2 regions of the Kocuria oceani genome follow, and region 1 is predicted to be linked to the other one. Evidence: predicted binding sites of a transcription regulator. Region 1 holds the regulator's gene; the other holds the start of a gene.

Evidence for each region. The regulator HspR, encoded in region 1, represses chaperone genes until heat shock. The targets are predictions, from matches to a motif close to AAGTTGAGTCNNNNNGACTCAACTT.
Region 2: the regulator HspR is predicted to act here: its motif matches at 2,479-2,503, upstream of PU704_RS11620 (Hsp20/alpha crystallin family protein).

Annotation. Positions count from the first base shown of each region.
Region 1 covers NZ_JARAMH010000004.1:107,453-116,388, forward strand. The annotation lists gene PU704_RS05830 (low molecular weight protein-tyrosine-phosphatase) at 1-67, opposite strand, end outside; gene PU704_RS05835 (BCCT family transporter) at 153-2,147, opposite strand; gene dnaK (molecular chaperone DnaK) at 2,486-4,342, shown strand; gene PU704_RS05845 (nucleotide exchange factor GrpE) at 4,345-4,980, shown strand; gene PU704_RS05850 (DnaJ C-terminal domain-containing protein) at 5,136-6,152, shown strand; gene PU704_RS05855 (heat shock protein transcriptional repressor HspR) at 6,154-6,594, shown strand; gene PU704_RS05860 (GNAT family N-acetyltransferase) at 6,716-7,204, opposite strand; gene trmB (tRNA (guanosine(46)-N7)-methyltransferase TrmB) at 7,201-8,112, opposite strand; gene PU704_RS05870 (LOG family protein) at 8,117-8,731, opposite strand; gene PU704_RS05875 (multidrug effflux MFS transporter) at 8,897-8,936, shown strand, end outside.
Region 2 covers NZ_JARAMH010000009.1:69,127-78,062, reverse strand. The annotation lists gene PU704_RS11635 (gamma carbonic anhydrase family protein) at 1-520, shown strand, start outside; gene PU704_RS11630 (TetR/AcrR family transcriptional regulator) at 558-1,208, opposite strand; gene PU704_RS11625 (Gfo/Idh/MocA family protein) at 1,290-2,384, shown strand; gene PU704_RS11620 (Hsp20/alpha crystallin family protein) at 2,540-3,043, shown strand; gene PU704_RS11615 (NADP-dependent isocitrate dehydrogenase) at 3,227-5,449, shown strand; gene purH (bifunctional phosphoribosylaminoimidazolecarboxamide formyltransferase/IMP cyclohydrolase) at 5,567-7,177, opposite strand; gene purN (phosphoribosylglycinamide formyltransferase) at 7,344-7,916, opposite strand; gene PU704_RS11600 (hypothetical protein) at 7,976-8,476, shown strand; gene PU704_RS11595 (cell division protein PerM) at 8,371-8,936, opposite strand, start outside.

The DNA of each region.
Region 1 (8,936 bases):
GCAGGGCGAGCTCCGCCATGGGCGAGCGGCAGATGTTGCCGGTGCACACGGCCACGATCGAATACATAGCGGGCAGTCTAAGCCGGACGGGGCCGGGACGAGAAGTGCGGCCGCCGCCCGGAGGCGACGGCCGCACTTCTCGTCCCGGGAGGTCAGGTCCGGTCCCGGTCCTGACGGAGCGGAAGATCCGCGTCCGGTGCCGGTTCCGGTTCCGGGTGCGACCGATCGGGGTGCTGGCGGGATCCGTCCGGGTTCAGGACCGTTCCGTCCGGGGCCGCACGCGATCCGGTCTCCGCGGCGAGGTCGATCTCCTGGCCGTTCTCGTCGACGCGCCGGTACCAGTCGGTCACGGCGGGGTCGTGCGAGTCGAACGTCTCGCCGGCGGCGCGGGCGCCCGGGGCGTGCTCCACCTGGAGGGCGAAGTCGTCGCCGTGCTCCTCGATGCCATGGATCACGGCCTTGCGCACGGCCGTGACGGCGAACTCGTGCCGGATCGTGGCGGGGTCGCTGCGCAGGTCCTTGTAGAAGGAGACCATCAGGAAGGCGACGATCACCGCGAACGGCAGGGCCGAGACAGTCACGAGGTTCTGCATCCCGGTCAGGGCGTCGTCGCCGCCCACGAGCATCATGACCGTTGCGATGCCGCCCAGGGACAGGCCCCAGAACACGACGATGGAGCGGTTGGGCTCGGGCCGACCGCGCTGGGACAGGGTGCCCATGACGATGGACGCCGAGTCCGCGCTGGTCACGAAGAAGATGCCGATGATGACCATGGCGAGCACCGACGTGATGGCGCCCAGGGGCAGGGCGTCGAGCATCCCGAACAGCACGGCCTCCTGGCCGCCGGCGGCCGCGAGGTCGGTCCCGGTGCGCTGCAGGTACATGGCGGTGCCGCCGATGACCACGAACCAGAGCACGCACATCGAGGAGGGCACCACGAGCACCACGGTCACGAACTGGCGCAGCGTGCGGCCACGGGAGATCTTGGCGATGAACATGCCGACGAACGGGGACCAGGACAGCCACCACGCCCAGTAGAAGACGGTCCAGCCGCCGGCGAAGGCGGTCGAGTCCTCGCCCCAGCCGCCGGTCTGCCCGGTCATCCACAGGTACTCCTGCAGGTACGTGCTGAACACGGCCGGCACGAGGTCCAGGATCAGGACGGTGGGCCCGGCCACGAACACGAACAGGGCCAGCAGGAAGGCCAGCAGCAGGTTCGTGTTGGACAGGTAGCGGATGCCGCGGGCCACACCGGAGACGGCGGAGACCACGAAGGCGGCGGTGAGCACGGCGATGACCGCGATCAGGCCGCCGTTGCCCAGCGGGCCCCACCCGGCCACGATCTCGAGGCCCCGCGAGATCTGCAGCGCGCCGATCCCCAGGGAGGCCGCGGTGCCGAAGAGGGTCGCGAAGATGGCGAACACGTCGATGAGCCGGCCCAGGCCGCCCTCGGCGCGCTGCTGGCCGATCAGCGGCACGAAGATGCGGCTGATGAGCGGGGGACGGCCGCGGCGGTAGGCGCCGTAGGCGACGGCTGAGCCGACCACGGCGTACATGGCCCAGGGGTTGAGGCCCCAGTGGAAGGCCGTCTGGACGAGGGCGTAGACGGTCATCTCCTCCGACCCGGGATCCGCCCCGAAGCCAGGGACGCCCGCGCCGAAGTGGCTCAGCGGCTCGGAGGCGCCGTAGAACATCAGGCCGATGCCCATGCCGGCGGCGAAGAGCATGGCCAGCCACGAGAAGAAGGAGTATTCGGGCTTCTCGTCGTCCATGCCCAGCGGGATGCGGCCGGTGCGGCTGAAGCCGACGACGAGCATGAACAGCACGGCGGCCGTGGACAGCGCGGTGAAGAACCAGCCGGCGTTGCCCGTCACCCAGCCCAGAGCCGCGGTGGAGGCGGCGGTCAGGGACTCGGTGGAGAGCACGCCCCACGCGATGAACGCCACGATCAGCGCGGCGGTGACGAGGAAGACCACCTTGTCCGTGCCGTATCGCAGCTTCTGGTCCTCCACGGCGATGCCGGGGACCAGCGCGGGGTGGATGCCGTGCGGGTAGTTGATCTCCCGCAGCACCTCGCGCGGCTTCGGCCGGTGGGGTGAGCCGTTCGGGCTCTCTGACTGCGGCGTATGGGGTGGTGTGGTGCTCACGGAGGCTCCTGCGGTGTCGGGTGCGTGCGGTGTCGTGTCGGGATGCGAGCGTGGGCGTGCGGGGCGGACCCGGGGGCGGGCCCGGGGATGTCGAGGAGGGCCCGGAGGCCCGGGCGCAGCAGCCCAGTCTACCGGAGAGCTCTCCCGGCAGCAGGGGGCGGGCCAGCTCTCACGCCAAGCACCGCAGAGAAATTGAGTCGAGTCGACTCAAGTCGACTTGACACCGGCCGGTCGCATGGCAGACTTGAGCCAGGAAAACTCAAGACCTGAGACCTCCGGGACCTCAACGGGGCCACCACGGCCCGCCCGGTTCAGCTCGACCCGAAGGAGAACACTCCATGTCTCGTGCAGTAGGAATCGACCTCGGCACCACCAACTCCGTGGTGTCCGTGCTGGAGGGCGGCGAGCCCACCGTCATCGCGAACGCCGAGGGCAACCGGACCACCCCGTCCGTCGTCGCCTTCTCCAAGGACGGCGAGACCCTGGTCGGCGACATCGCCAAGCGCCAGGCCGTCACCAACGTCGACCGCACCATCGCCTCGGTCAAGCGCCACATGGGCACCGGCTGGTCGAAGGAGATCGACGGCAAGAACTACACCGCGCAGGAGATCTCGGCGCGCATCCTCATGAAGCTGAAGACCGACGCCGAGTCCTACCTGGGCGACAAGGTCACCGACGCCGTGATCACGGTCCCGGCGTACTTCAACGACGCCGAGCGCCAGGCCACGAAGGAGGCCGGCGAGATCGCGGGCATGAACGTGCTGCGCATCGTCAACGAGCCGACCGCCGCGGCCCTGGCCTACGGCCTGGAGAAGGGCAAGGAGGACGAGCTCATCCTCGTCTTCGACCTCGGTGGCGGCACCTTCGACGTCTCCCTGCTCGAGGTCGGCAAGGACGAGGACGACTTCTCCACCATCCAGGTCCGCGCCACCGCCGGTGACAACCGGCTGGGCGGCGACGACTGGGACCAGCGCATCGTCGACTGGCTGCTGTCGCAGGTGAAGTCCAAGACCGGCGCCGACCTGTCCAAGGACAAGATCGCCCTCCAGCGGCTGAAGGAGACCGCGGAGCAGGCCAAGAAGGAGCTGTCCTCCGCGACCAGCACCAACATCTCCCTGCAGTACCTCTCCGTGACCCCCGAGGGCCCGGTGCACCTGGACGAGCGCCTCACCCGCGCCAAGTTCGAGGAGCTGACCCGGGACCTGCTCGAGCGCACCGAGAAGCCGTTCAAGGACGTCATCGCCGAGGCCGGCATCTCCGTGTCCGACATCGACCACGTGGTCCTCGTGGGCGGCTCGACCCGCATGCCCGCGGTCGCCGAGACCGTGCAGCGCCTGGCCGGCCAGGAGCCGAACAAGGGCGTGAACCCGGACGAGGTCGTCGCCGTCGGCGCCGCGATCCAGGCCGGTGTGCTCAAGGGCGACCGCAAGGACGTGCTGCTGATCGACGTGACCCCGCTGTCGCTGGGCATCGAGACCAAGGGCGGCGTGATGACCAAGCTCATCGAGCGCAACACGGCCATCCCCACGAAGCGGTCCGAGACCTTCACCACCGCCGAGGACAACCAGCCCTCCGTGTCCATCCAGGTCTTCCAGGGAGAGCGCCAGTTCACCCGGGACAACAAGAACCTGGGCACCTTCGAGCTGACCGGCATCGCCCCCGCCCCGCGCGGGATGCCGCAGATCGAGGTCACCTTCGACATCGACGCCAACGGCATCGTCCACGTCTCCGCCAAGGACAAGGGCACGGGCACCGAGCAGTCGATGACCATCACGGGTGGGTCCTCCCTCTCCAAGGAGGACATCGACCGCATGGTCAAGGACGCCGAGGCCAACGCCGAGGCGGACCGGGTGCGCCGGGAGGCCGCCGACCTGCGCAACAACGCGGAGCAGCAGGCGTACTCCGTGGACAAGCTGCTGAAGGACAACGACGAGAAGCTGCCCGAGGACGTGAAGTCCGAGGTTCAGGCCGACGTCGACGCCCTGAAGCAGGCGCTCGAGGGTGAGGACGAGGCGGCCGTGAAGTCGGCCTACGACAAGCTCCAGCAGTCCCAGACCAAGCTCGGCGAGGCCCTCTACGCGCAGGCGCAGGCCGACGGCGCCGAGGGCGCCCCCGGCGCCGGCGCCACCGGCGCGGCAGGCGACGAGGACATCGTCGACGCCGAGGTCGTCGACGACGAGAACGAGAAGAAGTGAGCATGCCCGATCCCACGCCAGGACCCGACGAGAACCCGGCGGAGAACGCTTTCGAGAACTCCGCCGGGAACCCCGACGAGCAGGCCGCGCAGGACTCCGGTCCCGGCTCCCCCGAGGAGGCCGGGCCGGAGGGCCTGACCGTGGACGACATCCTCTCGACCCCGCAGTCCACCGACGCCGGCTCCGCCGACGCAGGTGCGGCCGCGGAGGAGGACCCGTCCGCGGCGCTGGCCGCCGAGCGGCTCGAGGAGCTGCGCCGGCTGCAGGCCGAGTTCGTGAACTTCAAGCACCGCACGGCCCGTGAGAAGGAGCAGCTGCGCACGTTCGTGACCGGCGACCTCCTGCAGACCCTGCTGCCGGTGTTCGACGACATCGACGCGGCCCGCCAGGCCGGGGACCTCACCGACGGCCCGTTCGCGTCGATCGCGAACAAGCTGGAGGAGATCCTCGTCCGGCAGGGACTGACCCGCATCGGGGCGGTCGGCGAGACGTTCGACCCGAACGTCCACGAGGCGGTGCTCCAGCAGCCCACCAGCGAGGTCGAGCCCGACCAGGTCTCGATGGTGCTGCGCTCCGGCTTCCGGATCGGCGAGCGCGTCGTGCGGCCGGCCCAGGTGGCCGTCGCCGTCGCCGAGTGAGGCCGGGCCCGGCCTGACCGGCGCGGGAGGGGAGGCCCGTCCACGGGCCTCCCCTCCCGTCCCCCCAGCCACGGCACCGCGCCGGGGCGACCCCAGGACTTCCACCGGGTGCTGCTCGTCAGGACCCCCCACCGGCCCCAGAGAAAGGAGGCGTCATGGCCAGCCAGGACTGGATCGACAAGGACTTCTACAGCATTCTCGGCGTCTCCAAGGACGCGTCCGAGGCGGACATCAAGAAGGCCTACCGCAAGCTCGCCCGCCAGTACCACCCCGACCAGAACCCCGGGGACGCGGAGGCCGAGCAGCGATTCAAGGACATCACCGAGGCGAACTCCGTGCTCTCCGACCCGGAGGAGCGCAAGCAGTACGACGCGATCCGGGCCATGGGCTCCGGTGCCCGCTTCACGGCCGGCGGCCCGGCCGGCGCGGGCGGCTCGGCGAACTTCGAGGACCTTTTCGGGGACATCTTCGGCGCCGGCGGCGGTGGCCGTCGCCGGCGGACCAGCTACTCCACCGGCGGTGCCGGCTTCGGCGGGGCCGGCGGCTTCGAGGACCTGTTCTCGCAGTTCGGCGGCCCGGGCGGCTACGGCGCCCCCGGGGCCGGCTACCAGGCCCCGCCCGCCCGCGGGGAGGACATCCGCACGGAGACCTCCATCCCGTTCCGCTCCTCGGTGCAGGGCACCACCGTGAAGCTGCGCCGCGGCAACGGCCAGGAGACCACGGTGCGCGTCCCGGCCGGGGTGCGCGACGGGCAGAAGCTGAAGCTCGCCGGCAAGGGCCACTCCGGCCCCGGCGGACCCGGCGACCTCTACGTCACCGTGCACGTGGGCTCGCACCCGTTCTTCACCCGCGTGGACGGCACGGACGACGTCGAGGTCACCGTGCCGATCAGCTTCCCCGAGGCGGCCCTGGGCGCCACCGTGGACGTGCCCACCCTGGACGGCGGCACGGTGCGGCTGAAGGTGCCCGCCGGGACCTCCTCGGGCCGGCGCTTCCGCGTCAAGGGCCGCGGGTTCAGCACGGCCAAGGGCACGGGGAACCTGATCGTGACCGTGGAGGTGCACGTGCCCGCCCACCTGGACGAGGCGGCCGAGGCCGCGGTCCGCGCGTTCGCGGAGGCGACCGCCGACGACGACCCTCGGGCGGGCCTGGCCACGAAGGCACGGGTCTGAGATGGCTCTCGACGCCGACCAGCCGCTCTTCGTGATCTCCGTGGCCGCGGAGATCGCGGAGATGCATCCGCAGACGCTGCGCCAGTACGACCGGCTCGGGCTGGTCAAGCCCTCCCGCGCTCCGGGCCGGGCGCGGCGCTACTCCCAGCGGGACATCGAGAAGCTGCAGCAGATCCAGGTGCTCTCCCAGCAGGGCGTGTCCCTGGAGGGCATCCGGCGCATCCTGCAGCTGGAGAACCAGGTCGCGGCCCTGCAGTCGAGGGTGGCGGAGCTGTCCCAGGAGCTCGACGAGGCCCGGGAGCGGGCCGAGGAGTCCTCACGGATCTTCGCCGCCGGGATCGGCGGGGACGTGGTGCGGATGGCCCGCGGCTCGCGCCCGCGGGCCCGCAAGATCTCCCAGGCCGTGGTGCTCTACCGGCCGCCGCGGCAGCAGGAGCGCTGAGCCGCCCGCCGGCGGCGCGGACGGCGGGCGCTCCGTGCGTCCGCGCCCCGGCGCCGCTCAGCGCAGGTGCTGCTCGGCGCAGGTGCTGCTCGGCGCAGGTACTGGGCCGCGCAGAAGCTGCTCAGCGCAGGTGCTTCTCGAAGCCCACGTCGTACACGCCGTCCGTGTAGCTGTGGGCGACACCGGGAAGCGGGACGTACCCGGTGCTCCGGTAGAGGGCGGAGGCCTCGGGCTGGCGGTTGCCGGTGGTGAGGTAGATCCGCCGGTAGCCGGCGGCGGCGGCGAGCCGCTCGAGCTCGGCCAGCACCCGCCGGGAGTACCCCCGCCGGCGGTGAGCGGGATCCGTCCAGATGCGCTTGAGCTCGGCCGTGGCGTCGTCGTGCCGCCGGAAGGCGCCGCCGGCCACCGTCAGCCCGCCCTCGAGCAGCAGCACGAGGCCTCCGGTGGGGGGCCGGAACTCGTCGACGGGGTGGTGCTCCATCTCCTCCGCGCCGATCGACGGGCCGTAGCGCGCCACGTACTCCCGGTGCAGGCCTTCCAGCAGCGGCCGCGTGCGGGGATCTCCCGGGGGCACGACGACGAAGCCGTCCGGGGAGGTTGCCACGCTCACGGAAGCCGGCGGTAGGTCAGGTCGCGCGGCACGCGTCCCGCCTCCTGTGCCTTGCGCTCGAAGCTCGTCAGGACCCGGCCCTCCCAGCGGGGGGCCCAGCCCACGTCCGGGTGCTCGTCGTCGGCGAGCGGACCCGGGTGCAGGTTCTCGAACCGGGGGGCGGCGTCCAGGACCTCGCGCATCACGAGCGCGTACTCCTGCCAGTCCGTGGCCAGACGCCACAGCCCGCCCGGGACGAGCACCCGTGCGGCCAGATCGGCGAAGGCGGGGGAGACGAGGCGCCGCTTGTGGTGGCGGGTCTTGTGCCACGGGTCCGGGAAGAACACCCACAGCTCGTCGACCGAGGCGGGGGCCAGCATGTGCTCCAGGACCTCGGGGGCGTTGGCCTGGACCACCCGGACGTTGTCCACGCCGGCCTGGCCCGCCTTGAGCAGCAGGTCCGCGATCCCCGGCTTGTACACCTCGACGGCGAGGTAGTCGCGAGCGGGATCCTGGGCGGCGGCGTGCACGACGGCCTCGCCCAGCCCGGAGCCGACCTCCACGACCAGAGGAGCCTCGCGCCCGAAGGCCGCGGCCGCGTCGAACTCGTGGTCGGGGTGCACGGAGGTGTCGGTGCGCACGCGCGGGACGTCCAGGACGCGCGTGGGCGCCCAGTCGTCCCACGCCTTCTGGCGGCGGGCGGTCAGACGGTCACCGCGGCGCACGAAGGAGTACGGCCGGCGGTGGAAGGCCGCCGGGACGGGGCCCTGGCCGGTGCCCCCGGCGTGCTCTCCGGCGGCCTCCTCGGCAGGATCCTCGGACGTCGTCTCGGCGCTTCCTGCGGCGCCCTCTTCGGCGCTCACGTCAGCGGCCTCGTCGGCAGGCGGCTCGGCGGGGGTGTCGGCGGGGGAGGGAGTGTGCTCGGTCATCGCCCTACATCCTAGGCGCAGGCCGGACCGGTCCGGTGGCGCTGTCCGGCAGGAGCGGTTCGGCCCAGCGCCGGCGAGGCGCCTCCCACACCGCGAAGCGGGCCAGCAGCTCGTCCGCGTCCTGGGCGACCACGGCGGCGTCACGGTAGTCCGGGCGCACCAGCCCCGCGGCGGACATCGCCGCGACCGCGTCCAGCAGGGGCCCCCAGAACCCGGAGACGTCGAGGAAGCCGACCGGCTTGGCGTGCACCCCCACCTGCAGCCAGGTCCACGCCTCGAAGATCTCCTCCAGGGTGCCGAGCCCTCCGGGCAGGGCCACGAACCCGTCCGCGAGGCGGGCCATCTCCGCCTTGCGCTCGTGCATCGTCTCGACGACGCGCAGCTCGGTCAGGCCGGTGTGGGCCGTCTCGTCCTCGACGAGGGAGCGCGGCATCACCCCGATCACCTCGCCGCCGGCGGCCAGGGCGGCGTCGGCGACGACGCCCATCAGTCCCACGTGGCCGCCGCCGTAGACCACGCCCACCCCGCGGCGGGCGAGCTCGGTGGCGAAGGCCGCGGCGGCCTCGGCGAACAGGGGATCGGAGCCCAGGGATGCCCCGGTGTACACGGCGAGTCTCATGAGGACATTCTCGCCGCACCGGCGCCGATAGCATGAACCGGGCTGCACCCGCGCCCTGCCACGCATCCACAGCGGCGCCCGCCGCCCCGTCCCCGCTCCGCCCCCGCACCCACCATCACCACCCGCACCCGCCCCTGCACGCCCCTTCCCGAGGACCGACCCACCATGAGCTCACCCACCCCCGGCCAGCCGGTCCGTTCCCGTC
Region 2 (8,936 bases), on a different contig from region 1:
GACCGGCCTGGTCCTCCCGCACGCCGGGCACACGCCCCGGATCGCCGCCTCCGCCTTCGTGGCGCCGACCGCGACCGTGGTCGGCGACGTGGAGCTGGGCCCGGACTCCGGCGTCTTCTACGGTGCCACGGTGCGCGGGGACCGTTCCCCGGTGCGGCTGGGTGCGGGCTCGAACCTGCAGGACAACGTGGTGGTCCACTCCGATCCCGGCCACCCCTGCACGATCGGGGCCGGCGTGAGCGTGGGCCACGGTGCCGTGGTCCACGGCTGCACCGTGGAGGACGAGGTCCTGGTGGGGATGAACGCGACCGTCCTCAACGGGGCCGTGATCGGCTCCGGGTCCCTGGTCGCCGCCGGCGCCGTGGTCCTCGAGGGCACCGTGGTGCCGCCGGGCTCGCTCGTGGCCGGGGTCCCCGCCAAGGTCCGGCGCGAGCTCACCGGGCCGGAGCGGGAGAAGGTGCGCGCCAACGCCCGGACCTACGTGCAGCTCTCCGCCGAGCACCGACAGCTGAACGCCTGAGCCCGGACGCCGGCCGCCCGGTCACTGCGCCGCCCGGTCACTGCGCCGCCAGGGTGCGCGCGTAGTCCAGGTAGGCGTCGTGGTCGAATCCGGGCAGCAGGCACGACTGCACCACGTAGCCCTGCAGCACCGAGAGGATGGCCTGGGCGAACATCGCGACCCACTCCCGGGAGCGGTCCGGGCCCAGGCCGAGCTCCTCGGCGGCCCACCGGCCGTAGCGCTCCTCGACCTGCTCGCGCACCCGGGCGAGGTGCTCGCCGGCCACCGCGGCCAGGGCCGGTTCGCTCACGGCCTCGCCCCACGTGATCAGCAGCAGCCGCGTGGCCGCCGGGTCCGCGGCGAGCCGCTCCAGCAGCTCCGCCACCCACCCGGCCGGGTCCCCGCCGGTGGCGCCCGCCGACCGCCCGGACCCCTCCCCCGCCGCGGCCCGGGCCGTGCCCTCGTCCCCGGCCGGTGCCGGATCCTCGTCCGCCGTCAGGACGCGGTCCAGAGCCGCCCGCGCGGACGCGACCACGAGTTCGTGCTTGGACGGGAAGTGGTTGTACAGCGCCCCCGCGGACAGGCCCGTCGCGGCGATGATCCGGTGCATCGAGGCCCCGCCGAAGCCGTGCTCCAGGAAGCAGCGGCTGGCGGCCGCGACGATCTCGCGGCGGCGTTCGTCCTTGTACTGCTGGCTGACCCGGGGCACGCCGCCAGTGTAGGCGACGAACGGTCGTTCGGTTCGGTGCCGGGGCCCGTCCCTCCGGGCGAGGCGTGGCAGAATGCGCCCATGCCTGCCACCCCCCTCCCGCCCTTCGTCGACGCCGCCCTCGACGCGGCCCACCTGGACGCCCCGCTCACGCCGACCGGCCGCACGCTCGGCTGGGGCGTGGTCAGCACGGCCGACATCGCCGAGAAGGTGGTCCCGGACATCGCCGCCCTGCCCGACGCCCGGCTCGTCGCCGTGAGCTCCCGCGACCAGCACCGCGCCGAGGACTTCGCCCGCCGGCACGGGGTGGAGCGGGCGTACGGGAACACCGCCGGGAGCACGGGCCTGGAGCGCCTCGCGGCCGACCCGGACGTGGAGGTGGTCTACGTCGCCACGCCGCACGGCTACCACCACCGGGACGTGTCCGCGCTGCTGCGCGCGGGCAAGCACGTGGTGTGCGAGAAGGCCCTGGCGATGACCGCCGCAGAGGTCCGCGACCTCCTGGGGCTGGCGCGCGCGCACGGGGTGTTCCTCATGGAGGCCGTCTGGACCCGGATGACCCCCGGCTTCCGCACGGCGATGCACTGGATCCGGGCGGGGCGGCTGGGCCGGGTCCGCTCGGTCGAGGCCTCGATCGGCACCCACCGCCCGGTGGACCCCGACCACCGGCTCTTCCGCAACGCCGACGGCGGCGGGGTGCTGCTGGACATGATGGTCTATCCGCTGACCTGGACCGGGGCCGTGCTGGGCGCCCCGGAGAGCTGGACGGCGCGGGCCGAGCTGGGCGCCACGGCCGTGGACCTGGACACCGCCCTGACCCTGGACTTCGGGCACGGCCGGGGCCATGTGAGCGGCACCCTCTCCAGCACCGTGCCGCACCAGGTCACCGTCAGCGGCACGCACGGCTGGCTGCGCGTGGACGGGCGGATCAACTGCCCCACGACCCTGGTGCTGCAGAGCGCCGACGGCGCGCGCGGAGGTGCCGCCCCGGTCGTGGAGCAGGTGGAGGTGACCGGGGCCGGGTACGTCTACGAGATGCGCGAGGCCACCCGCTGCATCCAGCAGGGGCTGCCGGAGTCCCCCGTGATGCCGTGGGCGGACTCCCTCGAGCTTGTCGAGCTCTTCGACCGGGTCCGGGAACGGATCGGGGTGGACTACCCGAACGACCGCCGCTGAGGGCCGCACCACCCCGCCGGCATCCGGGTTCGCCCTGGGCGATCGGCCGCGCCAACCGTTGAACCTCGCCCCGCGACGGCGCTATCATCGAGCACAGTTGAGCCGATATGACTCAACTAAATGTCAAGGGCACTGCTCATGGAGTTGAGGAGATGATGGACGTGGCCACGATGTTCACGCCGTTCAACGATTTCGACCGCCTCGCCGCCTCGCTGTTCGCCCGCCAGGGCCTGCGGGAGATGCCGATGGACCTCTACCGGGACGGCGACCGCTACATCCTGCGGGCCGACCTGCCCGGCATCGACCCGGACAGCGTCGACGTCGACGTCGACGGTCAGCTGCTGACCATCCGGGCCGAGCGGAAGCTGCCCGAGGTCCAGGACGTCCAGTGGATCACCCGGGAGCGGCAGAGCTCCTCGTTCGTCCGCCAGCTCAACCTCGGCCAGGGCATCGACATCCAGAACATCGCCGCGAGCTACGACAACGGCGTGCTCACGGTGACCATCCCGGTGTCCGCCCAGGCCAAGCCGCGCAAGATCCAGGTGGTCTCCGGCCAGGGCGAGCAGCAGGCCCTGGACGAGGGGCAGGAGGGCGACCGGGTGATCGGCGAGGGCGAGCTCGTCAACGGCACCCGCTCCACGCAGTCCACCGAGGGCTGATCCCGCCGGCGCCCCGGCACCGCCGCGGCCACGGGCCCGTTCCCCCCGGGGAGCGGGCCCGTGGCCGTGCCCGGGAGCGCCCTCGGGCGGGCGCCGGTCAACGGGGCGGGCGCGGGCTCGGGTATCTTGGCACCAGGACACACCGACCCGCATCCGTCGACAGACATGGGAGACAGCCCGCACATGGCCAAGATCATCTACACCCGCACCGACGAGGCGCCCCTGCTCGCCACCTACTCCTTCAAGCCGGTCATCGAGGCCTACGCCTCGACCGCCGGCGTCGAGGTCGAGACCCGGGACATCTCCCTGGCCGGGCGCATCCTCGCGGCCTTCAGCGACCGGCTGCCCCAGGAGCAGCGGGTCGACGACGCCCTCGCCGAGCTCGGCGACCTGGCGAAGAAGCCCGAGGCCAACATCATCAAGCTGCCGAACATCTCCGCCTCCGTCCCGCAGCTCAAGGCCGCGGTGAAGGAGCTGCAGGAACAGGGCGTCGCCCTGCCGGACTACCCGGACGAGCCGGAGACCGACGAGCAGAAGGACACCCGCGCCCGCTACGACAAGATCAAGGGCTCCGCCGTGAACCCGGTCCTGCGCGAGGGCAACTCCGACCGCCGCGCCCCCGCCTCGGTGAAGAACTACGCCCGCAAGAACCCGCACCGGATGGGCGAGTGGTCCGCGGACTCCCGGACCAACGTGGCCACCATGGCCGCGGACGACTTCCGCGACAACGAGAAGTCCGTGGTCATGGACTCCGAGGACACCCTCCAGATCCGCCTGGTCGGCGAGGACGGCAGCACCACGGTGCTCAAGGAGTCCGTGCCCGTGCTCGCCGGCGAGGTCGTCGACGCCACGGTGATGCGGGCCGCCGCCCTGGACGCGTTCCTCGCCGAGCAGGTCGAGCGCGCCAAGCGGGAGGGCGTCCTGTTCTCGGTGCACCTGAAGGCCACCATGATGAAGGTCTCCGACCCGATCATCTTCGGCCACGTCATCAAGGCGTTCTTCCCGGAGCTCTTCGCCGCCCACGGCGCCACCCTGGAGCAGGCCGGCCTCTCCCCCGCCAACGGCCTGGCCGCGATCCTCAACGGCCTCGATGCGCTCCCGGCCGAGGTCCGCGACGAGGTCCGGGCCGCGATCGACAAGGGCCTGGCCGACGGCCCGGCGCTGGCGATGGTGAACTCCGACAAGGGCATCAGCAACCTGCACGTGCCCTCGGACGTCATCGTGGACGCCTCGATGCCGGCCATGATCCGCACCTCCGGGCACATGTGGGGCCCGGACGGCGAGGAGGCCGACACCCTGGCGGTGCTGCCGGACAGCTCCTACGCCGGGATCTACCAGGCCGTGATCGACGACTGCCGCGCCCACGGCGCGTTCGACCCGCGGACCATGGGCTCCGTCCCGAACGTGGGCCTCATGGCGATGAAGGCCGAGGAGTACGGCTCCCACGACAAGACCTTCGAGATCCCCGCGAAGGGCAGCGTCCAGCTCGTCGACTCCTCCGGCACCGTGCTGATCGAGCACGAGGTCTTCCCCGGCGACATCTGGCGCGCCTGCCAGACCAAGGACGTCGCGATCCGGGACTGGGTGAAGCTGGCCGTGACCCGCGCCCGGGCCTCCGCGACGCCGGCGGTGTTCTGGCTGGACCGCACCCGCGCCCACGACACCAACCTCATCGCCAAGGTCGAGCAGTACCTCGCGGAGCACGACACCGAGGGCCTGCAGCTCGAGATCATGTCCCCCATGGAGGCCACCGCGTTCTCCATCGACCGGATCCGCCGCGGTGAGGACACGATCTCCGTCACCGGCAACGTGCTGCGCGACTACCTGACCGACCTGTTCCCGATCCTCGAGCTGGGCACCTCCGCGAAGATGCTCTCCGTGGTCCCGCTGATCAACGGCGGCGGCCTCTTCGAGACCGGCGCCGGCGGGTCCGCGCCCAAGCACGTCCAGCAGCTGGTCGAGGAGAACCACCTGCGCTGGGACAGCCTCGGCGAGTTCCTGGCCCTGGCCGCGAGCCTGGAGCACCTGGCCTCCACGGCGGACAACGCCCGCGCCCGCATCCTCGGCGCGTGCCTCGACCGTGCCACCGGCACCTTCCTGGAGGAGAACAAGTCCCCCAGCCGGAAGGTCGGGGAGATCGACAACCGCGGCAGCCACTTCTACCTGGCCCTGTACTGGGCCCAGGAGCTGGCCCGCCAGGACGAGGACACCGAGCTGGCCCAGGCCTTCACCTCCGTGGCGGAGCAGCTGGCCGCCCACGAGGACGCGATCAACGAGGAGCTGCTCTCCGTGCAGGGCAGCCCGGCGGACATCGGGGGCTACTACCGCCCCGACGACGCCAAGACGTTCGCGGTGATGCGCCCCTCGGAGACCTTCAACCGGGTGCTCGCCTCGCTGTCCGTGTGAGTCGACCCCGTGCGGGTCGCGCCGCCCGGCGCGACCCGCACGCACGGCAACGGCCGCATCCCCCTCGGGGGTGCGGCCGTTGCCGTGCGCGGCGCCGCAGCCGCGCCGGGGAGCGGGTCAGTGGAAGAAGTGCCGCGCCCCGGTGAAGTACATGGTCACGCCGGCGGCCTCGGCCGCGGCCACGACCTCCTCGTCCCGGATCGAGCCGCCGGGCTGGACGACGGCGCGCACGCCCGCGTCGAGCAGCACCTGCAGCCCGTCCGCGAACGGGAAGAACGCGTCCGACGCCGCCACGGACCCCCGCGCGCGCTCGGCCCCGTCCTCCCCCAGCCCGTCGGCCCGCTCCACGGAGAGCCGGCAGGAGTCCACGCGGTTGACCTGGCCCATGCCGATGCCCACCGAGGCGCCCTGGTCGGCGAGCAGGATCGCGTTGGACTTCACGGCCCGCAGCGCCTTCCACGCGAAGGCGAGGTCGGCCAGCGTCCGCTCGTCGGCCGGCGCCCCGGCGGCGAGGGTCCAGGAGGCGGGGTCGTCACCGGCGGCGTCGAGCCGGTCGGCGACCTGGAAGAGGGCCCCGCCGGAGACCTGCCGGTACTCGAGGGCGTCGCGGGCGAAGCCCTCGGGCAGCTCCAGCAGGCGGATGTTCTTCTTCTCCTGCAGGAGCTCCAGGGCCTCCGGCTCGAAGCCGGGGGCCACGACGACCTCCGTGAAGATGTCCTTGACCGTCTCCGCCATGGCCCGGGTGACGGTCCGGTTCGCGGCGATCACCCCGCCGTAGGCGGAGAGCGGGTCGCACGCGTGGGCCTTGCGGTGGGCATCGGCGATCGGGTCCTCGGCGCCGGGGGTGGCCACGGCGATGCCGCACGGGTTGTTGTGCTTGACCACGGCCACGGCCGGCTCGTCGAAGTCGTAGGCGGCGCGCAGGGCGGCGTCGGCGTCCACGTAGTTGTTGTAGGACATCTCCTTGCCGTGCAGCTGGTCCGCCTGGGCGATGCCGGGGGCGGCCGCCTCGTCGACGTACAGGGCGCCCTTCTGGTGCGGGTTCTCGCCGTAGCGCAGGGAGGCGGAGCGCTGGAAGGCCAGCCCCGCGTAGGGCGGCCAGAAGTTGGCGTCCTCGTCCTGCTCGAACTGCTGGGCCGTCCACGTGGCCACGGCCGTGTCGTAGGCCGCGGTGTGGGCGAAGGCCGCGGCGGCCAGCCGGCGCCGGGCCGCGAGGTCGAAGCCTCCGGCGCCGGCGGCCTCGACCACCGCGCCGTAGGAGGCGGGGTCCACCACCACGGACACGGCCGCGTGGTTCTTCGCGGCCGCGCGCACCATGGAGGGGCCCCCGATGTCGATCTGCTCGACCACCTCGTCCTGGCCGGCGCCGGAGCGCACGGTGTCCACGAACGGATAGAGGTTCACGACCACGAGGTCGAACGGCTCGATCTCCAGCTCCGCGAGCTGGTCCACGTGCTCCTGCTTGCGGCGGTCCGCGAGGATCCCGGCGTGCACGCGCGGGTGCAGGGTCTTCACCCGCCCGTCCAGGCACTCCTGGAAGCCGGTGATCTCGGAGACCTCGGTCACCGGGACCCCCGCCTCCGCGATCCGCCGCGCGGTGGAGCCGGTGGAGACGATGGCCACCCCGGCCTCGTGCAGACCGCGGGCCAGGTCGTCCAGCCCGGTCTTGTCGTAGACGGACAGCAGCGCCCGTCGGATGGGCACGCGGTCAAGTCGGATGGGGCTCACAGGTTCTCCAAGCGTCGGGGTCGGGGCTGCCGGCGGAAACCGCCGGAGACCATTTTACGGACCCGCGCCGCCACGCCCCTGCGTGCGCCCGGACCACCGGGCGGGCGGGCGTCCGGACCGGGGCCGGGGGGAGGGCCCCCACCCCGTCCGCGGGACCCCGGCGGGCTCAGCGGGCCGGGACGGAACGGGCGAGCAGGCCGAGGGCGTCCACGAGCAGCTCCCGTTCGGCGGCCTTGATCCGCTCGTGCAGCTGCGCCTCGGTGTCCTCCTCCCGCACCGGCACCGCCGCCTGGGCGAGGATCGGGCCGGCGTCGACGTCGGCCACGACCTCGTGGACGGTGACCCCGGTGACCTTGACCCCGTGGGCGAGGGCGTCCCGGACCGCGTGCGCGCCGGGGAAGGAGGGCAGCAGGGACGGGTGGGTGTTGACGATCCGTCCGCGGAACGCCTCCACGAACTCGGCGTCCACGATCCGCATGAACCCGGCGAAGAGCACCCGGTCGGGGGCGTGGGCGGCGACCGCCTCCTGCAGGGCCCGGTTCCACCGCGTCCGGTCCGGGTGGTCCGCGGGCCGGACGAGGAAGGTGGTGATCCCAGCCGCCTCCGCGCGCTCGAGCCCGAGGCAGGGCTTGTCCGCCCCCACGGCGGCGACCTCGACTTCGATCCGGCCCGCGCCCACGGCGTCGAGGACCGCCTGCAGATTGGTGCCGGACCCGGAGACCATGACCACGATGCGCATGCGGCCGAGTCTAGTCGGGCGGCGCGGGCCGGTCCGCGCGGTGCCCTAGAGTGAGGAGCATGACCCCTCCCCGCCCGCATCCCGAGCCGACCCCCGCGGACGCCCGGCGTGCCGCCACGACGCGCACGGCGGGAGCCGCGCTGGTGTGCGCGGCGGTGGCCCTCGTGCTCGTCGGCTCCGGGCTGTGGCCGACGGTGGCCGGGCTCGTCGCCGCGGCGGCGGGCCTCGGTCTGGGCATCGCGGCGCTCGTGCGCTCGCGCGGGTCCGGCCGGCGCGCGCTGCTGGTCGTGAGCGCGGTCGCCGCGATCGTGCTGGGCGCCCTGAGCCTGGCCACCGGCGGAGCGCGGCTGCTGCTGTGGCCGGTGGCCGAGGCCTATCAGCAGTGCGTGTCCAGCACCCTGACCCTCTCCGGGACCGCGCAGTGCCAGCAGCAGCTCGAGGACGGGATCTGGAGCTACCTCTCCGGGGACCCCGGGACCTCGGAGGGCGCCGCGGGCGCGTCCACGTCGAACGCCTCGGCCGACCCCGCGGCGTCCCCGGCGGCCACCCCGCGCCCCTGAGCCGGGCGCGGGACCGCGCTGCTGCCCGCTCCCCCCGCCGGACCGGCCGAGCGCATGGCCCGCCGCGCCGCGGCCTCGGCCCGGCGGCGCCGGCGGGCCTCCCGCCGGCCCGCCCGCCCGAGGTCCTCCCCGGTCCCGTCCCCGGGATCCTCCTCGGGGTCCGCCCCGGCGGCGCCGCCGCGCAGCGGCGCGAACGGCGGCTCCCGCTCCAGCCACGGGCCCACCACGTAGCCCACGACCGCCCCCACGGCCACCTCCGCCCCGAACCACAGCAGCACGTCCGGACCGTGCGGGCCGATCACCGTGAGCCGGCCCAGCCCGAGCGAGCCCTGCGCCAGCCAGCTCAGCAGCATCGCCAGCACGCCCGCGACCGCGCCGATGAACAGCGCGGTCAGCAGCGTGGAGAGCGGGAAGGTGATCCAGCGGGCGGGCAGCCGGATGGCCATCCAGTCGTCGAGGT